3 regions of the Candidatus Clostridium stratigraminis genome follow, and region 2 is predicted to be linked to each of the others. Evidence: riboswitches for the same ligand, from Rfam matches in the RefSeq annotation. Region 2 holds a riboswitch; each other region holds the start of a gene.

Region 1 (4,767 bases), on a different contig from region 2:
GATAAAGGCTTATTAGTGCCGTGTATGCCATATCTGCCCCAAGGTACATTAAGTCCCATCCATCTAGTACCAAAACCGGCACTCCATTTTCCTTTGCTTACAATAGTCCATGTACCGATTGGAGATGGAGTAGATGGTTTTCCACCAGCTATAGTATAAGAGCTTACAATTAAATTTTTTTGAGTGTCAATTAAATATAATTTTGTATCTACTAAATCAATTAGAATATTGTATTTCGGCTTATATTCATTAGATTTTATCTGGGTTTCAGCCTCGATTAATGTAGGAAAGAAGGATAAAATATATAATGAAAAAGAAAAAATTAAGATACATTTTAAGGTTTTAATTTTATCAACTCCTTACTATTATAAAATACAAAGTTATTATTTACTTTAGAAAATAAAATATTCAAATAAAAAAGTAAGAAGAGTGGTAATATGTTCCTCATACTTTCCTCTTCTTACTTTTTAGTTGATTTTATTAAATTAATTTACGTACTTTACATAATCGCTGTAAACATAACCTTGAATTCCATTTAATTTTATGTTTATCCAATTACCATCTTGTGATGCGTTCAAAAATTCTGCAAATTGATTTTGTGCTAAGGTTCCGTAAATTGAACTACTAGCGGAAGCAGATGCCCTAATATTAAGTAAGTAAGCATTATTAATGGCAACGTATCTGCCGGTTAAATTTGAATTAATTAAATTACCATATATAAATCCTGTCTGACCATTATAGGTTATTTGATACCAGCCATTAGAAAAGTTCAAAATTTTCACAATTGCATCCTTTGGAATGGTTCCTGCTAAACTTCCGGATGTAGAAGGACTAGTTCTGAAATTCGCCGCATAATTTACATTGACTATTTTACCTAAGGAACTAGATGTAGTAATGGAATCATCAACAATATTTATATATCTTCCGGGAATATAACCATTATTAATATCATCCATTGTAACAAAATACCTTTTAGTGCCTTGAATACCTCCAAACACTTGATCCCAAGTTGCCTCATAGGTATATGCTCCACTAATACCATTTAGGGTACCCCATCTATCAAAAATCAATACGTGATCACCTGGTCTATCAAGAATATCCATATGCTTTAATTGACTCAAAGAAATTTTTGTAAAATAGTTATCAAATAAGGAATAGGTAGAAAGTTTATCACCTGCAATATTAAAAACTGATTGAACAAAACCTGAACAATCTATGCCTGAAGTACCTGGAATTAAACCGTAACCTGCAGTTGTATTTACATTACCTGTATTGGCTCCCTTATTAACCGCATCTAAGAAATTTGTCCAAGAAGCACCGTATGAACTTGAATCTAAGCTATCATGACCACCCCAATTATAGGGAATTCCTCTTGCTTCATCTGCGGCAATTCCATTTAACTGATCTGGCTGAGTTACCATAGAAGAATAGGTAGAACCTATAGAATTATTTTTACTTTTGTCATAAGTCCATGTGAGGTTTATCATATTCAGTGCTCTTTGTTCTGCTTGACTTCTAGAAATAGAAGTGGCAGTAACAGCACCTGTTTTATAAGAAGGAATTGTAACTGCAGTTAAAAACAATAAAGCTATTGATGTTTTATGAGTCCATTTCAACAATTATCACTCCTAAAATTTTTTTATTAATATAAGTATTCATCGCAGATTTCTTATATTGAATTTAGCAAAAATATATAAAATATGTGGAATGAGGTTAAAAGCCTAAATGGCTTTTAACGGGCAACTTATGAGTGGCAGCGAGTGCTTTTAAGATGCCCAGTGCCAAGTTTAAAAAAAACTCCAAAGCCTTAGGCTATTCGTTTATTTGAGTGAAAGAATAGCCACAAAGCCTTCGTGTTGTATGTCTGAATGAAATGAATTTAGTTCAACACTTGGTTTTGTGGCTATTGAGAGCTTAGAACTTCTTTCGAAGCGATGAGCTCATGCATCATATTTTATATATTGTAGCTATTTTTATATAAATTTTTAACTGTGAAGTTCCTAATATAGTCAGATTAATATGAAAAAACCATTTTATCAACTCTTAATGCTACAGTCTTTGACCAAAGCCAAGTATTTGTAGTACTATCATCAAAATAGAACTGTGCACCATGAGTAGGATCTGTACCTTTTAATGCATCTAAGGCAGCCTGTCTACTATCAGCTGTAGCAGGATTATTAATCCATCCATTTAAAACTGGTGTAAATTGATAGTAACCATTTATTTGTTGATAGATTACATCTTTAATAGTATTTGGCCAATCAGCACTTTTTACTCTGTTAATTACAACAGCACCAACAGCAACCTTAGCTTCATATGGCTCACCTTGAGCTTCAGCGTTTATAAGTCTAGCTAATAAATCTAAGTCTGCTTCGGTGTAAGGAATTACACCTGCAGATGCCTGACTTACAGAAGTTGAAGGAGATGAACTTTGTGAAGAGCTTGTACCCGGAATTATTAAAGTCTGATTTGGATATATAGCATCAATCCAATAGTTATTTGCAGTTCTTAAAGCAGTTAGAGAAACACCAAATTTTTTCGCTATTAAATATAAGGTATCTCCGCTTTTTACAGTATACTGCACAGCAGGTACATTTAATACTTGTCCAGGATAAATCATAGAAGAACCTAATTTATTAGTCTGCATAAGCACTGAACTATTAGTATTAAATAAATTTCCTATTTTATATAGAGAATCACCAGATACAACTTTATAGCTGGCAGCATGTACCAAATTACCAGATAGAAATGAGATTGATAGAGCAAAAAGTAAACTTTTTGTTATTTTAGATTTTAGCATAATTGCCTCCTTTTGCCTCCGAGGTTAGTTGACGGGTTCGGGTAAGAGGTACCCTACTCATTAAATGAGATTCACCCCAGGATAAATCCCCCGTACTCCTTTTGGAGATTCGGCGTTTTGTATGTGATTATTGTAACAAAAGAAATCTTATATTTCTATGCAATATATGTGGAAATGGGGGCAAATGATGGTATGTGTTTAATTCCTAAGTATATTAAGGCTTATTTTAATTTAAACTATATATTATAAAATTAAACTTTTAAAACAATTTTAAATATACATAAAGTTGCGACAAAAATTAATATATTATATTATAAAATAAGGATTAATTTAAGAGGGGATGGCATATGAATGAATTTAATGACGAAATTTAAAAGACTAGGTAATAATAATTTCCATGCATTAACCCATAAAAACTTTAGATATTATTGGTTTGGACAATGTATCTCCTTAATAGGTACCTGGATGCAGAGTATAGGTCAATCTTGGCTGGTTTTTACCATTACAGGTTCACCATTTTTGCTTGGACTTGTTGGAACTATTCAATTCCTGCCTATAACCATATTTTCTCTTTTTGCAGGAGTAGTTGTAGATAGATTTCCAAAGAAGAAGATATTATTAATAACTCAAAGCATTTCTATGCTCCTTGCTTTAACTCTTTCAATTTTAGTATTTACACATACAGTAAAATATTCATACATACTTATAATAGCTCTTATTTTGGGATTTACAAATACACTGGATACACCAACAAGACAAACCTTTGTAGTTGAGGTAGTTGGAAAGGAAGATTTAATGAATGCAATTGCATTAAATTCTGCTGTTTTTAACTTAGCAAGGATTCTTGGACCATCAATTGGTGCATTGATCATGTCTCTACTAGGTGCTGGATGGTGTTTCTTGTTAAATGGCCTTAGTTTCATAGCGGTTATTTATGGACTTATTAAAATAAAACCAACCCCTTATGTAAGAAAAACAAATTCGGAAAGTAAAATATTAAAGGAAATTAAAGATGGGTTATTATACATTTATAAGACTCCAAAGCTAATGAAAACAGTTTTAATTGTATTTGTATTGGGAGTTTTTGCTTTTAATTATAATGTACTGCTTCCTGTATTTACAAAAAATGTTCTTCATCAGTCTGAAGGAACCTATGGATTTTTAATGGCATCATTGGGAATAGGTTCACTTATTGGTGCTGTTACAGTATCTTTAAAAAGTAGGAAGGGTCCTAAACATTCAACTTTGCTGCTAAGCTCAATTATAGTATCAATAATGTTGATGCTCACTGGATTAAGTAAACTGGAGTACATAGCTGCATTTTCTTTAGCTATAACTGGTGTATTTAATATTTACTTTTCCACAACAGCAAATTCTACACTCCAAATAAATGCTAAAGATGAATACAGGGGAAGGGTGATGAGCGTATATGCCTTAGTTTTTGCAGGTTCAACTCCTATAGGTAATTTGTTTTCAGGCACAGCTGCAGATAAGCTTGGAGCTTCCTCAGCCTTTGTAGTTAGTGGAATATTAAGCCTTTTATTTATAACAATTTTAGTTATAATATTTAATAGAAAACCAAATTCTGAAAAAGCTTAATTAAAAGAAGTTTCTATTTATCATTGATTTTTATAGCTTTGCAGAAATATTATATATGTGATATGAAAAAAAAGGGATGAGTTAAAAACTTTTAACTCATCCCTTTAAGTTATTTTGCGTTATCTTTAAAATAATTACTTCTTATTATTGTATCAGAAATAGTTATACCTTCAATTTCTGAGGTTTTTTCTTTTTCACTAGAACTGTTACCTATATATTCTCCATTTGACAGAACTGCAAAACTCTTATTGGTATTAAATAAATTCTTACCTATAGCCGTTCTTTCAAGAGATTTGGTATCGGCACCCATTAAATAAGCGAGGCTAGGAAGAAGGTCAACTTGTCCGCCAATATTACTGAATTTCTTA
Region 2 (4,767 bases):
GTTAGTAGTACTAATGCTGCAAATGATACAATAGCAGCAAATGAAAATACTAAAACTGTAAATGAAAATATATTTAAAAGTGAAGAGTTTAAAAGTGCTGTAACTAATCAAGACTATGAAAAACTGTACAGCATGGCAAATGAGTGGAAGGACAAAGAATTAAATATAAATGATAAGACCTTGCTTCAAAAAGGTATAGAACTACTACAAAGCAGCGGTATAGAATATTTTTATGGTAAAGGCAGACAAGCATTAACGTCAAAGGATTACAAAACTTCCGAAAAATATTTTACTATGGCTTGTGATTATGGGAAAGAATATTATCTATATCAGGATATACTATATATGTTAGGCTTCAGCTTTAAAAATGATAATCAAATTGATAAGTGCATAAAATATTATGAAGAATATGATAGTAAGTTTTCTAATGGCACCTATGAGCAAACAGTTTTGTATGATATGAGTTTAATTTATAAATCTGTAGATGTAAAATTAGCTAAAAATTATGCTTCAAGACTTACTAAGCAGTATCCTAAGTCTATTTATAATAATAGTGTAATAAATAATATTTTAGCTAAATAACGTTACAATGCTACACTTGATATATTAATTATAATAATATATAATATTAATATAATAAAATACCATCTAGGGGTATGTAAAGAGGTTAGAGTCTAAATGGACTTTTACGAGTAATTTGCGAGCGGAAGCGAGTAATCTTAAATTACTCAGTGTGACCACTAAAAGGAGGAAATAAAATGATTAAAGAAATAATGGATAATAATTTTGAAGATGAAGTAATGAAAGGCAATGAAGCTGTAGTTGTTGATTTTTGGGCTCCTTGGTGCGGACCTTGCAAAATGCTTGGACCAGTTTTAGAAGAACTAGAAAAGGACTATAACGGAAAAGTAAAGTTTGTAAAGGTTAATGTTGATAATAATCCAGTAGTATCACAAAAGTATAGGGTATCAAGTATACCAACAGTCATGGTGTTTAAGAATGGGTCTACTGTAGATACAATGGTTGGTTTTAGACCAAAGATAGCTGTTAAGGATTTAATTGAAAAGCATATTTAAGTTAAAGCTGCTTTAAGGCTGATAGGGGTGAAGGGTGTGTCGCAAAGATATGATATAGCAATTGTGGGCAGTGGACCAGCTGGGTTATCTGCTGCTGTGAATGCTAAAATAAGAAATAAAAATATCATTGTTTTTGGAAGCAAGGATTTAAGTGCAAAGCTAACAATTGCTCCAAAGATTAATAACTACTTAGGGCTTCCTAATATAAGCGGCAGGGAATTAAAACATGAATTTGAAAAACACATTAAAGCTATGAACATCCATATAACTTATGAAAGAATCAATTCTATTTACGCAATGGGAGACTATTTTGCTTTAATGGTTAATGAGAAACTTTACGAAGCAAAAACAGTAATATTGGCAACTGGAGTTGAATACACAAAAGCCTTAAAGGGAGAAGAAAAATTTTTGGGCAAAGGTGTAGGCTATTGCGCTACCTGTGATGCACCCCTATATAAGGGTAAAATAGTAACTATCATAGGCTATAATAAAGATGCTGAAGAAGATGCTAATTATGTTAGTGAACTTGCTGCAAAAACCTATTATGTTCCAATGTATAAGAATGTGGGAAATCTAAAGGATATTATAGAAATTGTAGTTGATAGACCTATAGAAATAGCAGGAGATGATTTGGCTCACAGCTTATTACTTAAAAATAAGATTATAAAAACTGATGGTATCTTTATCTTAAAGGACAGTGTTCCGCCTGGGCAATTGGTTCCAGGTCTTACTATTGAAGAAGGTCATATAAAAGTAAATAGAAGCATGTTAACAAACATTGAAGGCTTATATGCAGCTGGTGATTGTATTGGAAAACCTTATCAATATATTAAGGCTGCAGGGGAAGGACAGGTTGCGGCATTAAACGCAGTTTCATACCTTGATAGTAAATAAATTTCACATAAAAGAACTCCTCAAAATTATTTGAGGAGTTCTTTTATGCCTATTTAATTTTTAAAAATTATTGATTAACTACGAAAAAAACATGGTTTCCTATAGGTTTTACATTAGCTTTTTCTATGTTCTTCATCCAATATGAAGTTGCAATTTTAGGATTATAGAAGAAAACTGCTTTATTTGTAGGATCTTTACCACTTAAAGCTTCTAATACTGCATCATAACTTGCTTTATCTGGTATGACATCTATTCGACCATTAACTAAACAAGAAAAGGCGTTTTTTTGCTTTATTACACCTTCAATAGATTTTGGAAAGCCTGGGCTTTGCAATCTGTTTAGTATAACAGAGGCAACAGCAACCTTTCCTTCATAGGGCTCAGACCTGCTTTCAGCATAAACTATTTGAGCCATTAAATAAACGTCGCTTTCTGTTACATAAATAGACTTTTGGTTATAGTTTAAAACTTGTATTGCGTCTATCTGCTCCTTGTATAAATCACAATCTAATTCACTAGCTGCTTTTACATTGGACAATGGTATAAATAAAAAGAAACATAAAAATAAAAATACTAAAGTGTATTTTTTCATTACAATCCTCCTTTTGCCTACGGGGTTAGCTGACGGGTTCGGTAAAGGCATAACCTACGAAATAACGATTCACCCCAAAAAAGTGGTTTCCCCGTGTTTTAAAATAAAAATAAAACTTAGGCTAATGATATTATTCCTCTATTTTTAAAAAAAATACAATATTTAAATAAAAAAATGACATACCATAAAAGGTATGCCAATATTGGTAATTTTAAGACTGTAATAAGTTTTTAAAATCAGTGTATGCTTTTAAAAAGTCACTATAATCCTTTATTACATTATTATATTTAGAAGTTGGTGATGCATATAATTCAGTAATTCTACTGCTGGTTAAATTGGCTTGGGAAAGTTTTTCATTATTTATAGAGTATAAAAGGCTTTCCATATAATTGTTGTATTCGTCTATACTTGTATTAAATGCCTTGTAACAGGTTATGGCCTTAGAAGGCACAGTTATATTTGAGAACTCCTGAGAAAGTTTGTCTAAGTTTGTTTTGTTATTATTAATATCAGAAATAACTGAATCAAAGTTTGAATTATTGGCCCTTGCAGCTATTATCTTATCTGAAAAATCAATTTTAATAGGTAAAAACTTTGCTATTATACCTTCCATGCTATCAACAAAGTCTAAATTCTGTTTTTGAATAATTTCATTATCTCTTTTAAGCCTTACTAGTTCGTTAACGTAGCTAGAGGTATTAACCACTAGAGTGCTTAGCTTATTATTAACTAAAGGTTTTATAGCTTTTAGCTTTATAAGGGAGTAGTATTTATTACAATCATCTTTGTATTTATTTAAATCGGCTCCTGCCTTATCTAAGTCATTTCCGTTAGGATTACTTAAAATTAAGTTAATCTGCTTGAAAATAAGTATATTTTTATCTATACCATTAAGTAGGTTATCATGATCTGCTTTATATTTCTCAACTGGAATAATTCCTTGAAGGCTATCCTTAATTTTCGACAAATTATCTATTTTTGCAGGTAGGTCTTTTCTAATTTTATCAGGATCAATAGTTTGTCCAACAATAAATGCTTCCGTGCTTGTGTTTTCTTGATTTATCTGATCCACGTAAGACTTAACAGCTTTTTCGTAAGTATTTAGGGACTTTCCAATTGAAAGATAATATGTGCCATAAAAGACCATGGATACTATTAATGCAAAGGCTAAAACTGACAAAATAATAATTAAATTTTTGTTTTTCTTTCGCTTCAATTTTGTGACCTCCTCTATGTTCCTAAGTAATGGCTTATAAATTATTTATACTATATTATTCTAGCATTCATATTAAAATTCCTTCTATGTTTAATTTTATTATAAATATATTTAATTTTATAATTCTGCGTATACTACTACAGCGTTTATTAGTGTATAATTGTATATATATATTGAAAAGAACAGGAGGGCGAAATCACTTGACAGAATTTTTTAAGATTATTTTTAACAGTATAAAGACAATAAGTCCATTTAACATTTTGGATATTATAGTGGTTTCCTATATATTTTATAAGGCTTATATGTTGATTAAAGAGACAAGGGCCGTCCAGCTACTAAAAGGAATTCTGCTAATTTTACTTTTACTTCCTATTAGTTCTTTTCTGCAGCTAAATATGCTTAACTGGATTTTAAGCAAAACCATAACTATAGGTGTACTTTCTATGATAATTATTTTTCAGCCTGAAATTAGAAGAGGTTTAGAGCACCTAGGAAGAAGTGCCTTTAATGATAGACATATATTAGAAGATGAAGAAATAATGGAGAAGGTAGTAGGCGAAGTAGTTGACGCTGTTGAGAATTTATCTAAATCTAAGACAGGGGCTCTTATTATAATTGAAAATCGTACTGGACTTGGTGATGTTATAGCAACGGGTACTAAACTTGATGCCATAGTTTCTTCAGCACTTTTAGAAAACATATTTGTTGTAAATACACCACTCCATGATGGAGCTACAATAATACGAAATGATAAGATTATCGCCTCTGGCTGTTTTCTTCCATTAACTAATAATGATGAGATTAGTAAAGCCCTTGGAACAAGACATAGAGCTGGACTAGGGATATCGGAGAATTCGGATGCGCTAACCATAATTGTATCTGAAGAAACTGGAAACATATCACTTGCGGTAAATGGTAAATTAACAAGAAATTATACAAAGGATAGGCTTAAAGATATTCTTGTAAGAATATTAAAAAGCAGGCAAAAA
Region 3 (4,767 bases), on a different contig from region 2:
ATCCAGCACTGAACCAAACCTTCAGAACATTCCTATAAAATATGAAATGGGAAGAGAAATAAGAAAAGTGTTTGTTCCAAACAATGAAAACTGTGTAATACTTTCTGCAGACTATTCCCAAGTAGAGTTAAGAGTACTTGCACATATTGCAGAGGATGAAAATTTGATTAACGCCTTTATTAACCATAAGGATATTCATACTAAAACTGCTTCTGAGGTATTTAAGGTTCCTCTAGATGAAGTAACTCCTCTTATGAGAAGTAGAGCAAAGGCTGTTAACTTTGGAATAGTATATGGTATTGGTGATTTTAGTCTAGCTAAAGATTTAAAAATATCAAAAAAAGAAGCAAAATCTTATATTGATACTTATTTTGAAAGATATCCAAGTGTTAAAAAGTATATGACTAATATAGTTCATAGTGCTGAGGTTAATTCTTATGTAACCACAATTCTAAACAGAAGAAGGTATATAAGAGAGGTTAATGCATCCAATAAAATAGTTAAAGCATTAGGTGACAGGCTTGCAATGAATACACCAATTCAAGGAAGTGCAGCAGATATAATAAAACTTGCTATGATTAATGTAGCAAAGAAATTAAAAAACTTAAAATTAAAAAGCACCTTAATTTTACAAGTCCATGATGAGCTTATTCTTAACGTATATAAAGATGAATTAAAAGAAGTAGAAGCCTTAGTTAAGACAGAAATGGAAAATGTTGCTGATCTAAAAGTTCCACTTGAAGTAGATATAAATGTCGGTAAGGATTGGTATGATGCCAAATAAATTTAATTAGGTGAAGTTATGATAAAAGTAGGATTAACCGGCGGCATAGGAAGCGGTAAAAGCACAGTGTCTAATTTTCTAAAAGAAAAAGGGATACCCATTATTGATGCGGATATTATATCAAGAGACATATTAATACTTTACCCTGAAGTTATCAGTAATATTAGGAAGGAATTTGGCTCTGAATTTTTTGATGCTAAAGGCCTTCTTAAAAGAAGAGAACTGGGTAACTTCGTTTTTAATAATCCTGAAGGAAAATTAAAATTAGAAGCATTAACTATACCTTATATTATTAAAGAGATATATTTAAAAATTGAAAAGTACAAGATTGAAGGTTTTAAAATGTGCATTGTTGATGCTCCCACACTAATTGAAACAGGTCTATATAAGGCTATGGATTTAAATATTTTAGTTTGGGTAGACGTAAATACGCAAATAGAGAGAACTCTTAAGCGTGACAATTTAAATTTAGGTGATGTAAAAAACAGAATAAATGCCCAAATACCACTAGAGGATAAAAAAAAGTATGTTAACTTTATAATTGATAATAGAAGCAGTATTGAGGCTACGAAGAATCAAATAGATAAGGTTTTGAAAGAAATATATTGTTCAGAGGTAAAATATGAAACATAGAGGTCTGTTTACTGTATTTGTTATAATACTGCTTGTAATTCTAATTGTTGAGTTTAGCAATATTGCAAAAACTCTATTTCCTCTAAATTATGTAGATTCTATTAATAATTATTCAAGAAAATACAATTTAGATCCTTATCTAATTTCTGCAGTTATAAAAACTGAAAGTAACTATAAACCAAGAGCCCTTTCTTCTAAAAGTGCCTATGGTTTAATGCAAATAACTCCGGATACAGCTGAGTGGGCAGCAAAAGAAATGAAGCTTAATAATTATAAAAATGAAAAGCTCTTTGATCCAGATTATAATATTAATATGGGCTGTTGGTATTTGGATAACTTAAAAAAAGAATTTAATGGGAATATGGATTTAGTTTTGGCAGCCTATAATGGTGGAAGAGGAAATGTTGAAAAGTGGTTAGCTGATTCGGAACATTCAAGCGACGGCGTGAATTTACATTATATACCCTTTAAAGAGACTGACAAATATATTAAGAGGGTAAAGGTAAATTATAATATTTATAAATTTTTATATAAAAATAAATTTACAAATGATGTTACAAAATAAGTGTAGGTGGAAAGAAAATTATTAGATAAATTACTTTCCGCCTTTTTACATAGTATTCAATTAATATATTATTAAATGAGGAATAGCAAGAAATCATCACAAAGTAATTTCTTGTATTTGAATAGTTGAAATTATTATTGACGAATTAGCAAAGGAGGTAGTATAATAACTGATGTAATCTAACTAAAGATTACTAATATGCAGGAGTGGCGGAATTGGCAGACGCGCACGTTTGAGGGGCGTGTGGGAGACCGTACGGGTTCAAGTCCCGTCTTCTGCACCAAGTAAAATAATAATGGCAGCTATATGATTAATTTTTAAATTAGTCATATGGCTGCCATTTAATTTATATTAATAAGTAATAACTCATATGTATGCCAATATTTTATTTTTAAAAAAGGATTTTACTTCATTGTGTAGAATTAATTTATTGATGCGAGGTGAATTTATGTTTGATGTAGATTTTTATATAGAAGATATATCTGTTTCTAGTATAGAAAAAGAGGATATTATATTAGTACAGCATTGGATAAATAATCAATATATAAATAGTGAGAACGAAAAACCTCTAATGTTTAAAGACTTTTATGAAAGATTTTTAGAATATTATGTTAGTGAAAATGAATTTTTCTTAAAAATTAAAGCTCAAGATAATTTGATTGGTGTAATTAAAGGCAGAATTGAAATAAAAAATATTAATGAAGTTTGGCTGTGGTATTATTTATTAGACAAAGACTTTCGAGATAAAGGCATTGGCAGCAAAATTATTAAGGCTATGATTAAATATTTTAATATAGAGCTAGGTATATTTGATTTTTTTGCCGGGGTTTGTGAGAAAGATATAGATATTTTTAATTTTTGGAAGAAAAATGATTTTAAAAAGCTAAGAGTTTCAAAGGATTTTTTCAACATATCAGGAGAAGATATGGATATGATAATTTTAAAATATCATGGTTAAAGCTGTTAATTTAATAACAAACATTGACATAGCAGCAGTAATAGTAATATAATGATTAAGAGCTGAATCCTATTTTTACAAAAAATGGGTACGGAGGAACCAATATATGCAGGGGTTAATCTGATTTCTATAATATATAGAAAACTAGGTATTATCCAGTTAGGAATGACATGAATGTATGTTATAAGTCTTATCAGTAGGGAACCTTCACCCGAACCCGTCAGCTAACTCCGGAAGCAAACAGAAGGGGGGAAACAAATGAAGTACTCTATAGCCAAACCGCTATTATTTGCGGCAGCTTTAGTGGCGTTTGGTATTTCTGCCAGGTTTAACGGATATATCGTTAAGGCAGACGCAGCTATCAAAGATCAGCCAAGCGTGGTTGTTCGATCAGCAAGCTTAAATACGGACAAGGTAATTAAAGTCCCACAAAAAACTGAACAAAAAACCAGTTCCACAAAAAGCAAAACCTTAAGCAGAGGCGGCGGCAGTGGAATAACTGGCGGTGCTCCAGCTTCAGCAGGAAACAGCAGTGTAGTTTCTTATGCATATAAGTTTTTAGGGAAACCATATGTATGGGGAGCATCAGGACCTAACGCGTTTGATTGTTCAGGCTTTACAGCTTATGTCTATAGAGCATTTGGTGTTGGACTCGGTCACTACACTGGAACCCAGTTTGGTAGTGGTCAATCAGTAAGCAAAGGTAATTTAGCACCAGGAGATCTAGTGTTTTTTAACACATATGGTTCAGTTTCACATGTAGGAATATATGTTGGCGGCGGTAATTTTATACACGCAGCAAATTCTCGAACCGGTGTTACAGTTAGCAGTCTTTCTGAAGGCTACTATGCATCTAGATATGCAGGTGCAAGAAGAGTTAATTAATTTTTTCTTCTCGGCAAATTTTGCCGAGTTTTTTTTATCATAAAAATCCACTTTTAAAAATAGTATTATATAGGGTTTTAATTTGAAACTTTAAAAGTGGAGGTAAACCATGAAATACACAAGATATGATTTAAGAAGAAAGAAATCTGAAAACACAATAATTATTTTGGTTATGTTATCAGTTTTGCTAACGGCTTTTTTGCTTGGAACTTTTATTTCAAATCTTTTTATGAAAAAGGCATCAGTGGCCAATATAGCCCCTCCAGCAAGCAGTGATGTAGGTGCAGTTAATAAAACGGAAACTAAATCAAGTAAATTTATAGTTATTCAAGGCGGGAAATTTGCTAAAGCTGAAAATATTGAAAAAGAAAAAAAGCTTTTTATAGATTATGGAACTCCATTTACCATACAGGACCAAGATGGTACAAGAGTTTTATTAGGTATATATAATGAAAGTGAAAGTTTAAAAGTAATTAATAATCTCAAAACTAAGAATATAGATAATTCAAAAATTACCTTTGAATTAAAATCAGATAATTTATGCAGCGAAGAAATAGCTGCAATTGTGAATGCAGAGCTGGAGATTATTAATAAACTTTCTGATAAAGGCATAAAATCTATCCAAACTGATGATTTAAAAAATTGGACTAATAGTCTAGAAAAAGTGGATTCCAAGGATGTAAATAAAGTAATTCTTGAGGACTATAAAACACACATTAATGCTCTTCCAAAGGACTTAAATAATGAAAATACTGTAAATATTGAAATATATATTTATAACTTATTAAAAAAGCTTACAAGCAAATAGTTAAAATCAGAATTTAGAACATGAAATTTAGCGAAAATATATAAAATATGTGTATTGAGTATAAAGTAATATACACAGATAAAATATTTTATATATTCTAGCTTTTTTTATGTTTTTTTATTTTTTGACAATAC

Evidence for each region. Region 2 has a riboswitch for cyclic di-AMP ahead of ACJDUG_RS11335 (cell wall hydrolase). Riboswitches for the same ligand answer to the same signal wherever they lie in the genome.
Region 1: it holds a riboswitch for cyclic di-AMP, as region 2 does, so the genes downstream of both, ACJDUG_RS12560 (LysM peptidoglycan-binding domain-containing protein) here and ACJDUG_RS11335 (cell wall hydrolase) in region 2, are expected to answer to the same signal.
Region 3: it holds a riboswitch for cyclic di-AMP, as region 2 does, so the genes downstream of both, ACJDUG_RS10885 (C40 family peptidase) here and ACJDUG_RS11335 (cell wall hydrolase) in region 2, are expected to answer to the same signal.

What each region holds. Positions count from the first base shown of each region.
Region 1 is NZ_JBJHZZ010000009.1:54,934-59,700, forward strand. It holds gene ACJDUG_RS12550 (L,D-transpeptidase family protein) at 1-347, opposite strand, end outside; gene ACJDUG_RS12555 (SH3 domain-containing protein) at 486-1,619, opposite strand; gene ACJDUG_RS12560 (LysM peptidoglycan-binding domain-containing protein) at 2,015-2,800, opposite strand; cyclic di-AMP (ydaO/yuaA leader) riboswitch at 2,800-2,925, opposite strand; gene ACJDUG_RS12565 (MFS transporter) at 3,152-4,399, shown strand; gene ACJDUG_RS12570 (LTA synthase family protein) at 4,509-4,767, opposite strand, start outside.
Region 2 is NZ_JBJHZZ010000007.1:77,816-82,582, reverse strand. It holds gene ACJDUG_RS11350 (tetratricopeptide repeat protein) at 1-582, shown strand, start outside; gene trxA (thioredoxin) at 759-1,076, shown strand; gene ACJDUG_RS11340 (NAD(P)/FAD-dependent oxidoreductase) at 1,113-1,970, shown strand; gene ACJDUG_RS11335 (cell wall hydrolase) at 2,038-2,562, opposite strand; cyclic di-AMP (ydaO/yuaA leader) riboswitch at 2,563-2,695, opposite strand; gene ACJDUG_RS11330 (hypothetical protein) at 2,774-3,778, opposite strand; gene cdaA (diadenylate cyclase CdaA) at 3,979-4,767, shown strand, end outside.
Region 3 is NZ_JBJHZZ010000006.1:141,791-146,557, reverse strand. It holds gene polA (DNA polymerase I) at 1-784, shown strand, start outside; gene coaE (dephospho-CoA kinase) at 803-1,417, shown strand; gene ACJDUG_RS10900 (lytic transglycosylase domain-containing protein) at 1,407-1,982, shown strand; tRNA gene ACJDUG_RS10895 (tRNA-Leu) at 2,183-2,265, shown strand; gene ACJDUG_RS10890 (GNAT family N-acetyltransferase) at 2,431-2,940, shown strand; cyclic di-AMP (ydaO/yuaA leader) riboswitch at 2,991-3,194, shown strand; gene ACJDUG_RS10885 (C40 family peptidase) at 3,199-3,825, shown strand; gene ACJDUG_RS10880 (hypothetical protein) at 3,935-4,633, shown strand.